2 regions of the Microbacterium natoriense genome follow, and region 2 is predicted to be linked to the other one. Evidence: predicted binding sites of a transcription regulator. Region 2 holds the regulator's gene; the other holds the start of a gene.
What was found. The regulator LexA, encoded in region 2, represses DNA repair genes until DNA is damaged. The targets are predictions, from matches to a motif close to TCGAACANNTGTTCGA.
Positions count from the first base shown of each region.

Region 1: a site for LexA is predicted at 5,579-5,594, ahead of QFZ53_RS05120 (HNH endonuclease signature motif containing protein). Genes of this name have one in related genera too.

Region 1 covers NZ_JAUSXV010000001.1:1,093,021-1,102,669, reverse strand. Annotated here, with positions in the region: gene QFZ53_RS05130 (Ig-like domain-containing protein) at 1-4,538, opposite strand, end outside; gene QFZ53_RS05125 (DUF4870 domain-containing protein) at 4,656-5,411, opposite strand; gene QFZ53_RS05120 (HNH endonuclease signature motif containing protein) at 5,605-7,038, shown strand; gene QFZ53_RS05115 (hypothetical protein) at 7,142-7,963, opposite strand; gene QFZ53_RS05110 (PP2C family protein-serine/threonine phosphatase) at 7,963-8,796, opposite strand; gene QFZ53_RS05105 (DUF5684 domain-containing protein) at 8,793-9,649, opposite strand, start outside.
Region 2 covers NZ_JAUSXV010000001.1:3,301,534-3,311,182, reverse strand. Annotated here, with positions in the region: gene smpB (SsrA-binding protein SmpB) at 1-338, shown strand, start outside; gene QFZ53_RS15635 (S9 family peptidase) at 352-2,211, opposite strand; gene QFZ53_RS15630 (methylenetetrahydrofolate reductase) at 2,406-3,365, shown strand; gene metE (5-methyltetrahydropteroyltriglutamate--homocysteine S-methyltransferase) at 3,397-5,709, shown strand; gene lexA (transcriptional repressor LexA) at 5,828-6,514, opposite strand; gene QFZ53_RS15615 (LysM peptidoglycan-binding domain-containing protein) at 6,809-7,171, shown strand; gene QFZ53_RS15610 (histidinol-phosphate transaminase) at 7,289-8,383, shown strand; gene hisB (imidazoleglycerol-phosphate dehydratase HisB) at 8,380-8,991, shown strand; gene hisH (imidazole glycerol phosphate synthase subunit HisH) at 8,988-9,623, shown strand.

The sequences.
Region 1 (9,649 bases), 2.2 Mb from region 2:
GAGGTGCACTTCTTCGTGTAGTTGCCCGCGACGGAGGTCACGGTGTACGAGGTGATCTCGGCGCCGTTGTTCGCCGGCGGCGACCAGGAGAGCACCACGGTGCGGTCCTGCACGCTCGACACCGTCGGGGTGCCGGGCGCCTCCGGCACACCCTGCACCGTCACGACGATGCGACCGTCGACCTCGCGGTCGGCATCCTTCGTCGCATCCTGGATGCGGTAGCGCACCACCATGGTCCCGACGAAGCTGGCATCGGGTGTGATCTTCACCTCGCTCGCGGTGAACGACACCGCGCCCGATCCCGTCTCGGACACGGCGGAGACGACCTTCAGCGGTGTCTCGGGGAACGGATTCACGTCGTTGTCGAGCACGGGCACCGTGATGGACTTGCCCTGATCGGCTTCGGGGACGGTGTCGGTGTTCGCCGTCGGCAGCGATCTGGTGGACGCGGCGACCAGCACCGCCACCGAGCCCTCGACAGGCTCGGTCGTTCCGTCGTCGATGCGCAGCTGCACGGTCGCGCTCGTCCCCTTGGGCGTGCTCGAATCGGCTTCGACGAGCAGCTTCGTGCCGTCGATGCGCGCCTTCACGCCGCCGCTCGGCTGACCGCTGACGGTGAAGCTGATGTTGTCCGCGTCCTCGGGATCGGGGTCGGTCGTGAGGGCGGCGAGATCCAGAGTCGTGGCCGGCTCTCCGGGGGCCACCTCGACCTGGCCGTTCACGAACACCGGCTGCTGGTTCTCCGGCGGCAGCACCGTGATGGGGATCGTGATGGTCGCCTTCCGACCCTCGGGATCGTCCGGACCGGTGCCGTCGGTGACCTCGAATGTCAGCGCGTCCTTGCCGAAGTACCCCGGCTTCGACGTGTAGACGAGGGTCGACTGGTCCTTGATGAGCGGCGCTCCGTCGGCGTTCACCGCGCTCACCTTCGCCGCCTCGGTGATCACGACGTCGCCACCGCCGGCGACCGTGACGTACTTCGACAGCGGAAGCTCGATCGTCTCGCCGCTCTTGACCACGACCGGCTTCGTGGACGTCGGCGTCGGGCGCAGTTCGCTCAGCGCCGGGACGAAGAGGAAGGCGGAAGCCGCCTGGTCGTCCTGATCGGTGATCGTGTAGCGGATGAGCTGACGCTCCGCGCCGACGGTCACCCTGATGGAGCGGTCGTCCTGCACGACGCCGCCGGATTCGACCGACAGATCGAGCGCGTCGACGGTGCCGTCCGGGTCCTCGTCGTTCTTGAGCACATCGACGTCGACGCGCAGGCTCTCCTTCGCGTCGGCCGCGACCACGCGATCGTCGCGCGCCGTCGGCACCTTCAGCGGCACGTCCTCGTCGACGGTGATCTGCAGCACGGCCGTCGCCGTGGCTCCCCTGGCATCGCGGATCGTGTACTGGATCGACGTGTCCATCGACGTGTTCGGCGCCTTCACCACGACACGGTCGCCCGACACGCTGGCCTCGACACCGGCATCGGGAGCGATCTCCAGCCCCTTCTTGACCAGCGAGATCGCATCGCCTTCGGGGTCGGAGTCGTTCGCGAGCACGGGAACGGCGATCGTCCGGCCCGGCCGCACGACCACCGTGTCCTTGACCGCGTAGGGCGCCTGGTTCGCCGCGTCTCCCGGCGCGATGCCGACCCTGATCGTCGCCACGCCTTCCTTGCCGAGGCGATCGCGCACGCGATAGGTGAACGAATCGACTCCGGTCGCATCCTCGAAGGCCTCGTACACGAGGTAGTTGCTGCCCACCTCGGCGACCTGGCCCTTCCCCGGTGCGCTCTCCTGACCGATGAGCTCCACGGAGTCACCGTCCGCGTCGATGCCGTCGAGCGGAACCGCGATGCGCACGGTCGACCCGCTGAGCGCGCGCACGGTGAGGTCCCTCGGCTTCGGGGCGGAGTTCGCCTCCTCGTCGATCGCGCGGACCTGGATCGTGATGTATCCGGCATCCTTCTGGCCCGCCGAGTCCACCGCCTGATAGGTCACGTAGACGGTTCCGGGTGTGTCGGACGCACGGAACCGCACGAAGTCCTGCGAGACGAAGGCTTCGCCGTCCTTCGGATCGACCAGCGGCTCGACCAGTTCGGGATCGACGTGGAGCACATCGCCGTTGGGATGCGTGTCGTTGTCGAGCACCGGAATCGTGACCACGTCGCCGGCGCGGACCACGACCTCATCGTCGTTGGCGACGGGCGGCATCAGCTGCGCCGGCCGAGGGATCGGGATCACGATCACGTCTCCCTCGGCGGTCTGCGTGCCGTTGGAGATGCGGTAGCTGATGCGCACCTGCTCATCGAGGGCACCCTGGTCGCCGATGCGCAGAGTCTCGTGATTCAGCACGGAGACCGAGATGCCGCTGTGCGGCGGCACCGTGACCGACTGGACCACGAGGATGCCGCCCGAGGGCTCCGTGTCGTTGCCGAGCACGCCGACGAGGACCTCGCCGCCCGACGGCAGCAGCGCGACGTCGCGCACCGCGATCGGCGGCAGCGCGGTCTCGGAGGGCGGCATCACATCGACTCTGACCAGACCCGGCACCGCGTTGGGACCCGCGCTGACGAGGTACTGGGCGTAGTAGACGCCTGCGGCATCCGAGCGGAACGTGAAGGAATCGTTCTGGAAGTCGGAAACGATGGTCGCTCCCGCCACCTCGTCGACCCTGACGAGACGCAGCGGCTCTCGCCCTGAGCTCGTGTCGTTGACAAGGGGCGCGACGGCGATGGTCTCACCGACGCGGGTCACGACGTGATCGGCGTTCGTCTTCGGGAGCGTGGACCCCGCCGGTCGGACGTCGAGCCGCAGCGTGCCCGTGGTGGTCTCGCCGAGTCCGTCGGACACCACGATCTGGATATCCTTGCGCCCCTGCAGGCTGGCGACCGCGCGATAGGTGACCTGGCCGTCGGTCGTGAAGTCGACCTCGTCTCCCGGGGCGGCGATCACGTCCTGCAGATACATGTCGTCGCCGTCGGGGTCGAGCCAGTCGGGCAGCACGTTGTACGAGACGGCGCCCCCTTCTTCGACGGCGAGCGCGGTCGTGCGCTGCTGCCCGGGCGCGCCGTTGACATCCCACCCGTGCACCGAGAGCTGCACCGTCGCCGACGCTTTGCCTCCTCGCCCGTCGTCGATGTCGTACTCGAACGATCCGCCGCCCGTGGTGTCTTCGTCGACCGCGATCTGCAGGGCGCCGCCGTTGTTCACGGGCTGCACGTCGCCGAGCGCGGGCTGGCTCTGCGCGAGCGCGGCGACGAGCACGTCGCCGTCGGCGTCGGTGTCGTTGTCGAGCACCGGGAGCATCGTCGTGCGTCCAGGACGGACGCCGAAGTCGTCGTCCTCAGCGACGGGGACCGTGTTCTGCTCACTGCGCTCGGGGAGTGTGGTCTCCACCGTCTCCTCGGTGGTGTCCTCCTGGTTCTCCGACTCGCCCTCAGGAGGGACGATGTCGTCCCAGTTGTCGACCCGCTGCAGACTCTGGTTGGGCAGCCATGCCGCTCCGCCGACGGTGTCGTTCAGCACGATCACGTCCCGGTTCACACGGAAGACCAGGCGCTTCGAGCCCTCGGCATCCGGGATCTGCTGGTTCACGTCGTTCGTGTCGCCCTCGCACTCCCGCACGAAGGTCGCCGATCCGGCCCAGGCGCCGTAGGCGCAGCCGCGGAGCCACACCGGCGCCGCCGGCGCCCCCGTGCCGCCGACATCCGTCGTCGTCGGCTCGCGGCCGTCGAGCGGGATGCTCAGAAGCGAGGATGCCGTGGCCACGGACACCGAGCCCGTCTGCGCCGACGGCTGCTGCAGCACCGCGCCATCGGCGTCGGGGATCTCGGTGCGGATGCCGCCGGGGGCGAGGACGACCCCCGCCGCGGAATCCAGCACCACGGGAGTGCTGCCGACCGCGGTGATCGACGCCGTCTCGGAATCGTCGATCTCTCCGATGGAGGACGTGGAGGGCTCCAGCCCCTCGCCTTCGTTGTCGACGGGAACCGTGACGACCTCGCCGCGCGCCGAGGAGAGCCCGAACACGGTGCCGTCCTTCGCCACCGTGACGTCGGCGTCCGCGCCGAGTTCAGCAGTGGGATCGGCGGCCTTGATCTCGAACGACGAGAGCCCCTTGATCGGCACGACCCACAGATCGCCGGATTTGCGGTCCAGGACGGCAGCGGTCTGATTCCCGAGCGCGACCTTCGCCGAGCCGGGGATCGCGGTCGAATCCGCCAGTGTGACGTGCGCGGGGTCGACGACCGTCGCGGTGGCGGCGTCGGTGTCGACGACGACGACGTTCGCGGCATCCTGAAGGATGTCGAAGCTGTCGGTGCCGTTGCGCAGCCCGCCGTCGAGAAGTGCGGACTCGTAGTTGAAATGCCCGACGAGCAGGCTCGAGGTCTTGGTGATCCACACGCCGCCGTCGTTCAGGTCGACCTTGGTGGTGGGATTGCCCTGGTAGGAGAAGGCCAACGTGGTGATCGCGACGACGCCTGCGACGACGCCCGCCGCCGACGCCAGCGTCTTCGGCCGCGCGCGCATTCGCGAAAAGACCTTCATCTGGTGATACTCCCCCGGGGTTGTTGCTCGCCGCGCCGGCTCCGAGCCGACGACGCACCCGGCGAGTCTAGTTGTCGCGGACTGAACCGACGATGGGCAGACCTGCCCATCCCGCCCTCAGTCGCGGAGGAACGGGAGCGCGAGCACCGGGCGGTGCACAGCACGGTCGGAGACCACGCACCCGCGGATCATGGTGACCAGGCAGTAGACCCCGATGCCGAGCAGAAGGAGCACCGGGATGCCGATCCAGCCCGACGGCGCACTCCGATAGGCGCCGTACGACTCCTCATATGAAGAGATCGACGTCGCGATGCCGACGATCACGATCAGCGCATACGAGACGATCACGTACAGCAGGAAGCTGAGGGCCCAGTTCGCCGCCCAGCGCGCGTTCTCGCGGACGATCGGGAGGGGTGATCGACGCGCGCTCGAGCGTTGCACGAGCGAGACGATCACCGTCACGAGGGCGCCGACGTAGGGCACGAAGACGAGGAACTGCAGGCCCCAGAACTTTCGACCGCTGGGCACGACGTAGCCGTATGCGGGATAGCCGGGCGAGATCGGGTATCCGCCTTGCGCCATCGGGTAGCCCTGCGGCGTCGGGTAGCCCTGGGCGGGGTATCCGCCCTGTGCGCTCGGGTAACCCGGCGCCGGGTAGCCGCCCTGCGCGTTGGGGTAGCTCGGCGCGGGGTAGCCGCCCTGCGCCGTCGGGTAGCCCGGTGCGGGTGCCGGATGCAGAGGTGCGGGGCCGGCGGAGTGGCCGGGGTTCAGAGGAGCGAGCGGCAGGCTCTGCCCCGGTGGCACCGCGGGAGGAGCCGTCGGCTCGTAGGCGGATGCCGATCTCGGCTGCTGCGGATACTGCGCGTCGGACATGACTCTCCCCCGGCCAGTCGGGCTCCCCCTGAGTCCCGACGCTCCCATCCTCGCACGATCGAGGGCGCGCGATTCCGTCGCGTGGGAAGGCAGCCGCAGAGGCGCTCGAGCTCCGGTCCGAACTGCTGATGGATGAGGGGACACAGGCGACTGCCCCCTTCCTTTATTCGTACTTATGTTCTAAACTTGAGGCATGACCTCCCTGGATGACGAGTTCGCGTTGCGGCAGACGCTGCTCGACGACTGGCTCGAGGCGCGCCGCCAGATCGCGGTCTTGGAGGCGCGGGCGTCCGATCTTCTTGCCGCCCGGTTGCGGGTGTACGACGCGGACGTGCAGGGTGACGGGTTCCACCGTGACGCGATGCACCGGTCGATGATCGCGGAGTACTCCGCCTCCGGCCGCATCGCGCAGGGCACAGTCGAGCGGGCGTTCGTCGACGCGTTCTTCCTTCAGCGGGACTACCCCGAGGTCGTGGCATCCTTCACGCGCGGACAGGTGACGGCGGCGCACGTGCACGAGATCATCTCGGCCGGGTTCGCTGTGCGCGACGCGATCGACGACGGGCGAGCGGATGCGGGCCTGCATCACATGTACGAGGCGGCCGCTCTCCTCGTCGCCGAAACCGCGACCCCGGCGCGAACGAAGGCACAGGTGCGTCAGATCGCAGCCGCCCTTGCCGGCGTCGGCGTCACCGAGCGGCATCGGCGCGCGCAGAGCGAGCGGACCGTGACGATGACGAGCGTGGGCGACGGTCTCGCGCTGCTGCAGCTCGTGCTGCCCGAGCACCTCGCAGTCGCGATCCTCGACCGACTGACTCAGGTCGCTCAGCATCTGATGAGCACCCTTGACGACTCCGACCCGGTGCTCGACCTCGACGTCCTCGACCGCGGTGACGACCCTGTGCGCCCAGAGAACCTCGACGCCGCCGACCCTGGCTGGGACGACATGGCCATCTTCGGCGAGTCCGACACGTTCACCACCGACCCGCTCGTTGACCCCCTCACCGACGACGCGTCACCCGACTGGGAGCATCCTCGGATCGATGACCGCGGAATCGACGCGGTGCGCGCCGATCTCGCCACCGACCTCCTCCTCGGCGCCGCCCCGACCACCGTGACCGGCACGGCGATCGAGAACATTCGCGGGCGGGTGCAGGTCACCCTGTCTGCGACGACCCTCGCCGACCACGACGACCGCCCCGCGGAGCTCGACGGGCACGGGCCCCTGCAGCCCGACGCCGCCCGCGACTTCGCCGGGCACGCCGACACCTGGTCGCGACTGTTCCTCTCCCCGACCGGGATGCTCGTCGAGACCGACGCGTACACACCGACCGCCGCGATGAAACGGTTCCTGCGTGCCCGCGACCCGCATTGCCGATTCCCCGGATGCCGGATGCCGGTGCACCGCTGCCAGATCGACCACAATCACGACCATGCTCTCGGCGGCAGAACCCGGCTCGACAACCTCTCGGCGTTCTGCGTCGGCCATCACACTCTGAAACACCCCGACCTCGATGAGCGGCACCGATGGACAGCGCGGCAGCTCCCCGGCGGAGAAGTGCAGTGGACCAGCCCTCTCGGTCGCGCGTACGTCGACCCGCCGCCCCGGCGAGTGATGTTCGTCTGACCGATCACGCACCGGGTTCAGCGTTCACGCTATGGCGCGGGGGGCACCCTCCCTCGGCGCGCCGAGCGCGATTCAGAGGAAGCACGATTCGGGGGAAGCGCGATCAGAGGAGGACGCTGAATCCGAGGAGCACCAGGCCGACGGCCGACACGACGCAGGCCCCCGACACGGCAGCGACGGCATACAGGCTGCGCCGGCGTGCGGCCTTCGCCACCGAGACCCTGTCGGCGTCGATCACGCGGGTCGGAGCGATGTCTCCAGGAGACGCAGGAGGACGGTGCGGTGTGCGCGGCGCTGCACGAGGCTTGTAGATGGCCGGGGGCTTCTCCACTTCGGCAGCCGGAGGACGGCTCACGGTGTCGTAGAGCTCTTCGTCGTCCTTTGCGCGCTCCGGTGGAGCATCCGTCCGTCGGCGCCTCTCGACCGCGACCGTGCGGTCCTCGACGGAAACCTCGTCAGCCGTCAGATCTGGTCGACGCCGCCGCTCCACCGCGACGGTGCGATCGTCGATCATGTGCGTGTGTTCATCGAGGTCGTCGTCGGACTCGGAATCGTCTGCGCCGCCGCGACGCCGACGACCCATCACGACGGTGTGATCCTCGACCAGGGGCGAATCCTCGTCGACGTCGTCATCGGACTCGGAATCCACGGCACGCCGGCGTCGACCCATCACCACCGTGCGGTCCTCGACCATCGGCGAATCCTCGTCGACGTCGTCATCGGACTCCGCATCCACGGCACGCCGGCGTCGACCCATCACGACGGTGCGGTCCTCGACCATCGGCGAATCCTCGTCGGCGCCGTCCCCTGCGACGGCCTCGGTGCCGGCATCCGCTGGGATCGGCCCCTCGCCCGCCTGGCTGCGCCGACGCACCCGGCGGGTGAGTCTCACCGTCGCCTCGGGGATGTCGTCGTCGGAGTCCATCAGCCGCGCCTCCTCACGGGGACCGTGGTGCCTTCGAGCATGGTCGACGTGTGCACCGCCGAGGAGGACTGGCGGCTGTCGGTGGAGTCCTGCAGACCGCCCGCTATTCCGCCCGAGACGACGTCGACCACGACGACCGAGATGTTGTCGCGCCCACCCGCCTGCTTGGCCCGGCGCACGAGAGCGGCAGCCGCGGTCTCGGGACGTCCGCACATGGTCAGAGTCGCCCTGATGCCCTCGTCGCTGACCTCGCCGCTCAGCCCGTCGGAGCAGATCAGCAGCCGCTCGCCGTTCACGACCGGCACCAGCCAGCTGTCGGCCATGTTGTCGTCGGCGCCGATCGCCCGTGTGATGACATTGCGCTGCGGAAAGGTCGCGAGATCCTCAGCACGCAGCTCGCCCGCGTCGACGAGCTCCTGACCCAGCGAATGGTCGATCGTGAGCTGCTCGAGCTCGTTGCCGTGATGACGATAGACACGCGAATCGCCGACGTTGAACACCAGCCAGTGCGGCACCTCCTCGTACTCGACGAGGGCGACGGCCGCGACCGTGCTTCCGGCGCCGCGCGAATGCTGGGCCGAGATCGTCGACACCGCCTCGTTCGCGCGGGCGAGTGCGGCGCCGATCTCGGCCGTCGACACCCGCGTGCCTGCCAGCGGCGCGAATGCGGCGACCACGGCCTGGCTGGCCTTGTCTCCTGCCGCGTGCCCGCCCATGCCATCGGCGACGAGGAAGACGGGCGACTCTGCGAACACCGAGTCCTCGTTGACGGCGCGCTTCAAGCCGAGATCGCTGAGCGCTGCGACGTTGAGGACGACGGATGCGAGTGTCACGAACCGGACTCCACCGCGACGTGCATGCCGACTTCACCGAGCACGAACCGCCCGGCTCCGGTCACGCTCTCACCGGCGTCGAGCAGGGTCTCGGCGCCGTCATCGGCGACGACCACGACGCCGTTGGTCGAGTGCAGGTCGGTGAGACGCCACTCTTCGCCCTGCACGACGAGACGCGCGTGAGTCTTCGACAGAGTGCGCGTCTTGTCGGGGATCGACAGACGCTGCTCGCCCGGATCGCCCTCGGGGTTGCGGCCGATCACGATGCTCGTCGCCGAGAGGGCGAAGGTGCGCCCGTCGTCGAGAACGAGCACCCGACGAGGACCGCGGCTGCGATGCACGACGACCGTCGCCTCGATGTCGTCATCAGCGGTCGCGGGTTCGGGCGCCGCCGCGGCGACGGGAACCTGGGGCTCGGGAACCGGCAGCACCACCGGGACGGGCTTGATCGACGCCGCACGGTCGGCGCGGGTTCCCAGGCCCGAGCCGCGAAGACGCTGCGGCTCGGCGAAGGGATCGGATGCCGGGGCTTCGGGAGCGCCCTCAGCGGCGGGCTCCGGCGCCACCGGCGGCTCGTCGCTGGCGGCGCCGCCGTCGTATGCGGGCGGAGCAGGCGCCTCGGCTGCGGAGGGGACCGGCCCGAGAGCGGCCGAGGGAGCTGACGCGTCGGGGGCCGCCGGTGATTCGGGCGGAATGGGTGCGGATACCAGCGGCTCCTGTTGCGGCGCCGCGGGGGGAGGCGGCGTCGCGCCGGGATCGGCAGGCTGAGCGACGCCAGCCGGCTCAGCGGGTGCGACCGGCTGTGCCGGCGCGATCGGCTGGGCGGACGCGACCGGCTGAGCGGGTGCGACGG
Region 2 (9,649 bases):
TGAGCGACGGATACGCCTTCATCAAGGGCAACGAGGTGTTCCTCGACTCCGTGCACATCCCGGAGTACTCGCAGGGCCACTGGACCAATCACTCCGCCAAGCGCATCCGCAAGCTGCTGCTGCATCGCGAGGAGATCGCGAAGCTGCAGCATGCCGTCTCTGCCGGGGGCTACACGCTCGTCCCGCTCAAGCTGTACTTCTCCGACGGCCGGGCCAAGGTCGAGATCGCCCTCGCGAAGGGCAAGCGCGAGTTCGACAAGCGTCAGACGCTCCGCGAGCGCCAGGACACTCGTGAGGCCGAGCGCGCCATGCGGATGCGCAACCGCACCGGGGAGTAGCCCCCAGACCGACTCAGGGACCCGGATTCAGGGCGCTCTGAAGGAACGCGATCTCGCGGTCCAACGCATCGACGATGGTCTCGGCGCGGCGGAACCCGTGTCCCTCCGCCGGGTATTCGACGTACTCGTGGGCGACGCCGTGCGCGGCGAGCGCATCGCGGATCGCCTCGGACTGCGAGGGAGGAACCACGCGGTCGTCGGCGCCCTGCAGAAGCAGCACCGGCACGTCGATGCGATCGGCGTTCGTGAGGGGCGAGCGGTCGATGTAGAGCGATTCGGATGCCGGCAGCGGGCCCACCAGTCCCTCGACGTAGTGCGCTTCGAAGTCGTGCGAGTGCTCGACGAGGCCGCGCAGATCGGTCACGCCGTACCTGCTGATCCCCGCGGCGAACGTGCCTCCCCGCACCAGGGCCGACAGAACCGTCCAGCCGCCGGCCGAACTGCCGCGGATGGCGATGCGCGCGGGGTCGGCGTGCCCGGCGTCCGCAAGGCCTCGTGCGGCGGCGATCACGTCGTCGACGTCGACGACGCCCCACTCGCCGAGCAGCCGCTCGCGATAGGCGCGGCCGTAGCCGGTGGAGCCGCCGTAGTTCACGTCGAGCACCCCGATTCCGCGGCTGGTGTAGAAGGCGATGGCGGTGGACGCCGCGCCTGTGACGTGCGCGGTGGGCCCGCCGTGCACGAAGACGACGTACGGCGGGAGCTCGTCGGACGGCGGCTCGACGTGGGGATTCGCGGGGGGATAGGCGAAGGCGTGCACGGGACCATGCTCGCCGTCGACGACGATCCCGCGCGCGGGTGGCATCCAGGCCGCGTCGACCGGCGTCCCGCCGGCGATCGTGGTCACGACACCGGTGTCCGCGTCTGCGCACCACACGCCTGGTGAGACGGTCGAACCGTTGCCGCTGAGCAGCACGCGCGATCCCTCAGCTGCGTCGACGCTCACGTGGCCGTCGCAGGGCGCGTCCAGAGTGCGCGGCGCGCCCTCGGGTGAGATCACGACGACCTCGTCGCGCCCGTTCGTGCGCACCGCGACGATCCGTCCGTCGGACAGCGGCTGGTACCAGCGGTTGCCCAGCACCCACAGTCCGTAACCGGTGTCGGCATCCGTCGTGGTGACGGGCACGGCCTCGCTCACCGGGGCCGACCGTTCCAGCCGCAGGCGGTGCAGTTGCCACCGGCCGTCCGGATCGTCTGCGAAGAGCAGCTCGTCGTCGCCGATCCACTCCGGCTGCAGCGCCGCTCTGGTGCGTATCGGAGCGAGACTCTGGTCGTCGAGATCGACGGTCACCAGCTGCGCCTCCTGCCACGGCATCCGGCTGCCGCTCCACTCGACCCAGGCCATGCGGCTGCCGTCGGGGGAGAGGGCGGGATGCGCGAAGAAGACTGTGCCTTCCACGATCACCTGGATCGCCGAGGGATCATCGGCCGCGGAGCCGTCGGTCGGGATCTCGACGATCGCGCGCAGGTGGGGATCGACGGAGAGATCCTCGCGCACGGCGAACAGACGCCCGCGCTGCAGGCGGAGGCCTCCGTGCGCGGGACCCGCGGGCGTGAGGGGCACCGGCTCGACGCCGGGCTCGAGGCGGTGCACCCGCTGATCGCGGGCGTCGACGAAGAACAGCGTGCCGTCGGCGTCGGCCGCCCAGGATCCGCCGCCGTACTCGTGCACGCGGGAACGGGCGCTCCAGGGAGCGGGCAGCACTTCTCGTCCCGAGGTGCTCCGCACGGTCATCCGCCCGCCCTCGGCAGGCACGGACTCGCCCCACCAGATCTCCTCGCCGACGAAGGCCGATCCGTCGATGCGAGGGGCGGATGCCGCGACCGACGCGGCGGTGAAGGGCGAGGGCCAGAACCCGAACGGCGTCGACATGACCTCGAGCCTATTGCGACGATGACACACGACGTCACAGTTGATGCGGAGCGCGGAGGATTGCCATAGGTTTCTGGAAACGCCCGGTTCACCCTGAGCGTGGAGCGACAGCCGAGCCCGGCACCCGCCCGCGAAAGAGACGCAGAAGCGCGTCGTTCGCGGCCCTGTGCCCGCCCTGTCCCCTGGAGTAGAAGATGTCTTCCGAGACGACGAAGCCCTCTGCAGATCGGACCAGCAGAGTGCCGTTCTCGTTCGAGCTGTACCCGCCGCGCTCCGAGTCGAGCCAGACGGCGCTGCACGAGACGGTGCGACGGCTCGCCGCCGCAGGGCCGGACTTCATCTCGGTGACCTACGGCGCCGGCGGCTCGACCGGCGGGCGCTCGCTCGAAGTGCTGCGATTCATCCGCGAGCACACCGACGTCGAGCCGCTCGCGCACATCACCTGCGTCGGCAACACCTATGCGGGAGCGGCGGGCCTCATCAGGGAGTTCCTGGATGCCGGAATCCTCAGCTTCCTCGCGCTGCGCGGCGACCCGCCTGTCGGCCACGACGAGCCGTTCCTCGGCGACCTCGAGAGCGCGGCGCAGCTCGTGCAGCTGATCGATCGCGTGCAGGCGGAACGGTCGCCCTACGAGGAGTCGCCCGTCCCGGGGTTCCCGGGAGCAGCGACGGTGGGTGCCCGGCGGAAGGCGTCCGTCGCCGTGGCGGCCTTCCCGAACGGGCATCCGCGGTCGACCCATCGCTGGCAGGACATCGACGCCCTGCTCGCGAAGCAGGCGGCGGGTGCGACGTCGGCGATCACACAGCTGTTCTTCCACTCCGACGACTACCTGAGCTTCGTCGAGAAGGCGCGCGCCGAGGGGGTCACCATCCCGATCCTCCCCGGCATCATGCCGATCGTGTCGCCTGTGCGTCTGGCTCGCGTGCTCGAGCTGACGGGCGAGATCCTGCCGAGCGAACTCGCCATCGCGCTCGATGTCGAGCCGACGCCGGAGGGGCGCCATGAGATCGGCGTCGAGTGGGCGGCCCGTCTCGCCCGCGAGGTGATCGCGGGCGGTGCCCCCGGCATCCACCTGTACGCGTTCAACCAGCACGACACCGTGCTCACCGTTCTCGAAGAGGCCGGCGTCCTGCCGGTCGCTCGCATCCGCTGACCCCGCTGAACCCCCATCGAAAGGCTCCACCATGTCCGGATTCCCTGAGGGCACCATCCTCGGCTACCCCCGCATCGGCCGACGCCGCGAGCTCAAGAAGGCCGTCGAGGCGTTCTGGGCCGGTCGCTCCGACCTCGCCCAGCTCGAGGCGACCGCCGCGGAACTCCGAGCCGCGACCCGCGAACGACTCGCCTCGCTCGGTCTCGGCCGCGCCGACTCCGCCATCCCCGAGTCGTTCTCCTTCTACGACCAGGTGCTCGACGCCGCAGTCGCCGTCGGTGCGATCCCCGCACGCTTCGAAGACCTCCGCGCGGCGGACGGCAAGATCGGGCTTCCCGCCTACTTCACGATCGCGCGCGGTGAGGGCGATCGCGCTCCGCTCGAGATGACGAAGTGGTTCGACTCGAACTATCACTACCTGGTGCCCGAGATCGGGCCGGACACGAGCTTCTCGCTCTCCGACGACCGTCTCGTGCGCGACGTCGCCGAGGGCGTCGCCGCCGGCTTCGTGACGCGTCCCGTGATCGTCGGACCCGTCACGCTCCTCGCGCTGGCGAAGGCGGCGGACGGCGCGCCCGACGACTTCGACCCGCTTTCCCGCCTCGACGACCTTCTGCCCGTCTACGTCGAACTCCTCGCGGCCCTGAAGGATGCGGGAGCGGAGTGGGTGCAGCTCGACGAACCGGCGCTCGTGAGCGAGTCGCTGCCCGCGTCCGTCGCCCAGCTGGCGGATGCTGCGGCCCGCGCTCTGGCTGTGCTCGGTGGCTCGTCCGACCGTCCCTCGATCCTGGTCGCAGCTCCCTACGCCGACCTCGGCGAGGTGTTCCCGGTGCTCGCCGCCGCCCCGATCGAGGCGATCGCGGTGGACCTCGTCCGCGGTGGAGTGCCCGCGCAGGTCCCGGGCCTCGAAGGCAAGGCCCTCGTCGGGGGAGCGATCGACGGGCACAACATCTGGCGCGGCGATCTCGCTGCGGCGGCCGACAAGCTCGAGGCGCTGGGCGGACTCGGTGCGGCATCCGTCTCGGCATCCACCTCCACCTCGCTGCTGCACGTGCCGCATGACGTCGACGACGAGACGAAGCTCGACGCGCGCCTGGTCTCATGGCTCGCGTTCGCCGACCAGAAGGTCGCGCAGGTCGTGACCCTCGCTCGCGGCCTCGCCGAAGGACGCAGCGCGATCGCGGCCGAGCTCGACGCGGCATCCGCCGCCCTGGCCGACCGGCTGTCGGCCCCGGGCGTGCGCGACGGCGCCGTGCGCGATCGCGCCCTCACCGACGCCGACTTCTCGCGTGCGTCGTACGAGGAGCGCGAAGCGGCCCAGGAGGCGCTCGGCCTGCCCGCCCTGCCGCTCACCACGATCGGATCGTTCCCGCAGACCGGTGACATCCGCCAGGCACGCGCCCGCTTCACGAAGGGCGAGATCCCCGTGGAGGACTACGAGGAGTTCCTGCGGCGCGAGGTCGCCAGCGTCGTCTCGCTGCAGGAGGATCTCGGTCTCGACGTCCTCGTGCACGGCGAGCCGGAGCGCAACGACATGGTGCAGTACTTCGCCGAGAACCTCGATGGCTTCGACGTCACCGAGAACGGCTGGGTGCAGTCCTACGGTTCCCGCGCGACGCGTCCGTCCATCCTCTGGGGCGACGTCTCGCGTCCGGCGCCCATCACGGTGGGCTGGTCCACGTACGCGCAGTCCCTGACCACCGCGCACATGAAGGGCATGCTCACGGGCCCCGTGACGATCCTCGCCTGGTCGTTCGTCCGCGACGACCAGCCGCTCGCCGAGACGGCCAACCAGGTCGCGCTCGCGCTGCGCGATGAGATCGCCGACCTCGAGGCCGCGGGCATCGCGATCATCCAGGTCGACGAGCCCGCGCTGCGCGAGCTGCTCCCGCTCAAGAAGGCGGACCAGCCCGAGTACCTGCAGTGGTCGGTGGACTCGTTCCGTCTCGCCACGGGTGGAGCCGCCTCGGGCACGCAGGTGCACACGCACCTCTGCTACTCGGAGTTCGGGGTCGTGATCGACGCGATCCGGGCGCTCGACGCCGACGTCACCTCGATCGAGGCGGCACGCAGCCGTATGGAGGTCGTCGCGGACGTCGCCGAGTCGGGCTTCGACCACGGCATCGGGCCCGGCGTGTACGACATCCACTCGCCGCGCGTGCCGAGCGTCGAGGAGGTCGAGGCGCTCCTGCGCCGGGCCGTCGACGAGATCCCGCTGCGTCAGCTCTGGGTGAACCCGGATTGCGGTCTGAAGACCCGCGGATACGACGAGACGGTCGCGTCGCTGCGCAACATCGTCGAGGCGACCCGTCGCGTCCGGGAGGATGTCTCGGTCGCCGTCTGATCGAGGATCGTCGGGACGCAGCAGCGCCGGGAGCCCGTCGAGGACGGATGCCGGCGCTGCCGCGAACAGCAGAAGCCCCCTTCACCTGTGAAGGGGGCTTCTGCGCGTCGGAGACCGTTCAGACGGCGCGGAGCACCGCGACGACCTTGCCGAGGATCGTCGATTCGTCGCCGAGGATCGGTTCGAAGGCGGAGTTCCGGGGGAGCAGCCAGGTGTGACCGTCTCGACGGCGGAGGACCTTGACCGTGGCCTCGCCGTCGAGCATGGCGGCGACGATCTCGCCGTTCTCGGCCGTGTGCTGGGTGCGGACGACGACCCAGTCGCCGTCGCAGATCGCCGCGTCGATCATGGACTCGCCTGACACCTTGAGCATGAACAGGTCGCCCTTGCCCACCAGCTGGCGGGGAAGCGGGAAGATCTCCTCGACCTGCTGATCGGCCGTGATCGGGACTCCGGCTGCGATGCGTCCGACGAGCGGAACCAGGGCGGCATCGCCCACCGGGGTCGCGACGTCGGCGGGGTTCTCGCCGCTCGTGCCTGGCAGATCGATCAGCACCTCCATGGCACGGGTCTTTCCAGGGTCGCGGCGCAGGTAGCCGCTGAGCTCGAGCTGGCCGAGCTGATGGGTGACGCTCGACAGCGACTTGAGGCCGACGGCGTCGCCGATCTCGCGCATGCTCGGCGGATAGCCGTGCCGGCTGATCGAGTTCTGGATCACCTCGAGGATCGCCATCTGCTTGGGGCTCAGGCTCTTGCGGCGACGGGTGCGCGGCGCCTCGGGCTCAGGTGCGGAGTTGTCGCTCATCGTGCTCCTTAGATGCGTGATTCCGGGGCCGCAGTTCGAATGTCGGTGGTCCGTGATGTGGTGTCCGTATCGAAACCGTATCCGAGAAACGGGCCGATCTGGAAGATCTGTTCGAGCGTGTCGGCAGATTCTCGAACCAGGTTTCGAAGAACGCTTGACAGATGTTCGAATTCGAATATAGATTCGGAACGTAGCTTCGCATCCACGGCTCCCGGCCGAGTCCTGAATGCGAACGCTACGCCAACTTCCCCCTCAGGGGGCTTCCCGCAGGGAAGCGACGAGAAGGAGCACGACATGAGCACCATCGCCTTCGGCACCGCGGCAGTTCTTCCGGCACGTCCGGCGACGCGCCTGCGAGTGACGGCGCGTGGTCGCCGTGTGCTCCTGGCTCTCGCGTCGATCCCTCTCGCCGCTGGTATCGCATTCGGCGTCCTCAGCGGCGGCAGCGCTCTGGCCTCGAACGACGCGGTCTCCACGGCGACGTTCGAGACCGTCACGGTCGTGCCCGGTGACTCGCTCTGGTCGATCGCCTCGAAGGTCGCTCCGAATGAGGACCCGCGCGGCGTCATGGACGAGATCAGCGACCTCAACATGCTCGAGGGTTCGACCCTGCAGGTCGGTGACGAGCTCGCGATCCCTGCTCGGTACACGAACTGACCATCGATGTACACGAACTGACCATCGTTCGGTTCTGGGAGCGTCCTTCGGCAGGCTCAGGAACCCAAGGGGCGAAGTGTGTCACCTGGCTCGGTTGCATAGCCGGTGCGTTCTAGCATGGGAAGGGTGACCGCTTCTCTTGACGACCTGCCGCTTCGCGACGACCTCCGGGGGCTGACGCCTTACGGTGCACCGCAGGCTCCCCTCCCGATCGCGCTCAACGTCAACGAGAACACCCATCCGGTGCCGGATGCTGTCGCCAGCGACATCCTCGACGACATCGCGGTCGCGATCCGCGACGTGAACCGCTACCCCGACCGGGAGTTCACGACGCTGCGTGAGGCGTTCGCGTCGTACCTCGGGCACGGTCTGACCTCCGAGCAGATCTGGGCGGGCAACGGATCGAATGAGGTGCTGCAGCACATCCTGCAGGCCTTCGGCGGCCCTGGGCGCACCGCGTTCAGTTTCGCGCCCACCTATTCGATGTATCCGCTGATCGCTCAGGGGACAGGTGCCCGCTGGGTGGCCGGCACCCGCGAGCCGGACTACACGATCACCCCGGACGACGCCGCGGCGCAGGTGCGCGACGCGGATCCCGACGTGATCCTGTTGTGCTCGCCGAACAATCCGACCGGCACGCCGCTCGGGCTCGACGTGGTCGAGGCGGTGTACGACGCGGCTCGTGGCATCGTGATCGTGGACGAGGCCTATCAGGAGTTCGCGCCGCGGGATGCGGCATCCGCTCTCAGCCTGCTCGAGGGGCGTCCGCGCCTCGCCGTCTCGCGGACCATGAGCAAGGCCTTCGCCTTCGCGGGCGCCCGAGTCGGCTATCTCGCCGCCGACCCCGCGTTCATCGACGCACTGAGGCTGGTGCGTCTGCCGTACCACCTGAGTGCGCTCACGCAGGCCGCTGCCGTCGCCGCTCTGCGCAACGCCGACGTGATGCTGGGGATGGTCGACGAGATCGTCGAGCAGCGCGACCGCATCTCGGCCACGCTCGAGGCGCTCGGCTACACCCCCCACGAGTCCTGGTCGAACTTCGTCCTGTTCGGTGGCGTGTCCGATCCGAAGGCGACCTGGCAGGGGCTGTACGACCAGGGCGTGCTCATCCGCGACGTCGGGATCCCCGGGCACCTCCGCGTCACCGCGGGAACCGAGGCGGAGACCACGGCGTTCCTGGACGCTCTCGCCTCGATAGGATCGGCTTCATGAGCACCCCCGCGCCTCGCACCTCTCGTCGTGTCCGCAGCACGTCCGAGTCGACCGTCGAACTCGAGTTGAACCTCGACGGGACGGGCGTCAGTCACATCGACACCTCCGTGCCGTTCTTCGATCACATGCTCACGGCGTTCGCGAAGCACTCGCTCACCGACCTCACCGTGCGCGCGTCCGGCGACACCGACATCGACGCGCACCACACGGTCGAGGACGTCTCGATCGTGCTCGGCCAGGCGATCCGCGAGGCACTCGGCGACAAGTCGGGCATCTCGCGGTACGGCGACGCTCTCGTGCCTCTCGACGAGGCTCTCGCTCAGGCTGTCGTCGACATCTCGGGGCGTCCGTACCTCGTGCACGAAGGCGAGCCGACGGGCTTCGAGTTCCACCTCATCGGCGGCCACTTCACCGGCGCGCTCGTGCGTCACTCTTTCGAAGCCATCACCTTCAACGCCGGTCTCACTGTGCACGTGCGCGTTCTCGGCGGCCGTGACCCGCACCACATCGCGGAAGCGGAGTACAAGGCGTTCGCACGTGCGTTCCGCCAGGCGAAGGCACTCGATCCACTGGTCGACGGCATCCCGTCGACCAAGGGCGCACTGTGAGCACTGCACCGAGAGTCGCCGTCTTCGACTACGAATCCGGCAACGTGCACTCCGCGGTCAAAGCTCTCGTCGCCGCCGGTGCGGATGCCGTGCTCACGCGAGACAAGAAGCTCGCGCTCGAGGCCGATGGTCTCGTCGTGCCCGGCGTCGGTGCCTTCCAGGCCGTCCGCGACGCCCTGTACGCGCACGGCGGTGACGAGATCATCGACCGTCGACTCGCGGGCGGGCGACCGGTGCTCGGCATCTGCGTGGGCATGCAGGTGCTCTTCGCCCACGGGGTCGAGCGGGGGCGTGACACGGAGGGTCTCGGCGAGTGGCCGGGTGCGGTCACCGAGCTCAACGCCCCCGTCCTCCCGCACATGGGCTGGAACACGGTCGAGCCCGGCGATGACAGCGTGCTGTTCCGGGGCATCGAAGACGAGCGCTTCTACTTCGTGCACTCCTATGCCGCGCAGTCGTGGGAGCTCGACGTGATCCCGCCGTTCCCGCAGCCCGTGCTCACATGGACGACGTATGGCGACCCCTTCCTCGCGGCGGTCGAGAACGGACCGCTGTCGGCCACGCAGTTCCACCCGGAGAAGTCGGGGGACGCCGGCATCCAGCTGCTGCGCAACTGGGTCGGAAGCCTCTGATCCCGGTGTTCGACGTCACGCATTTG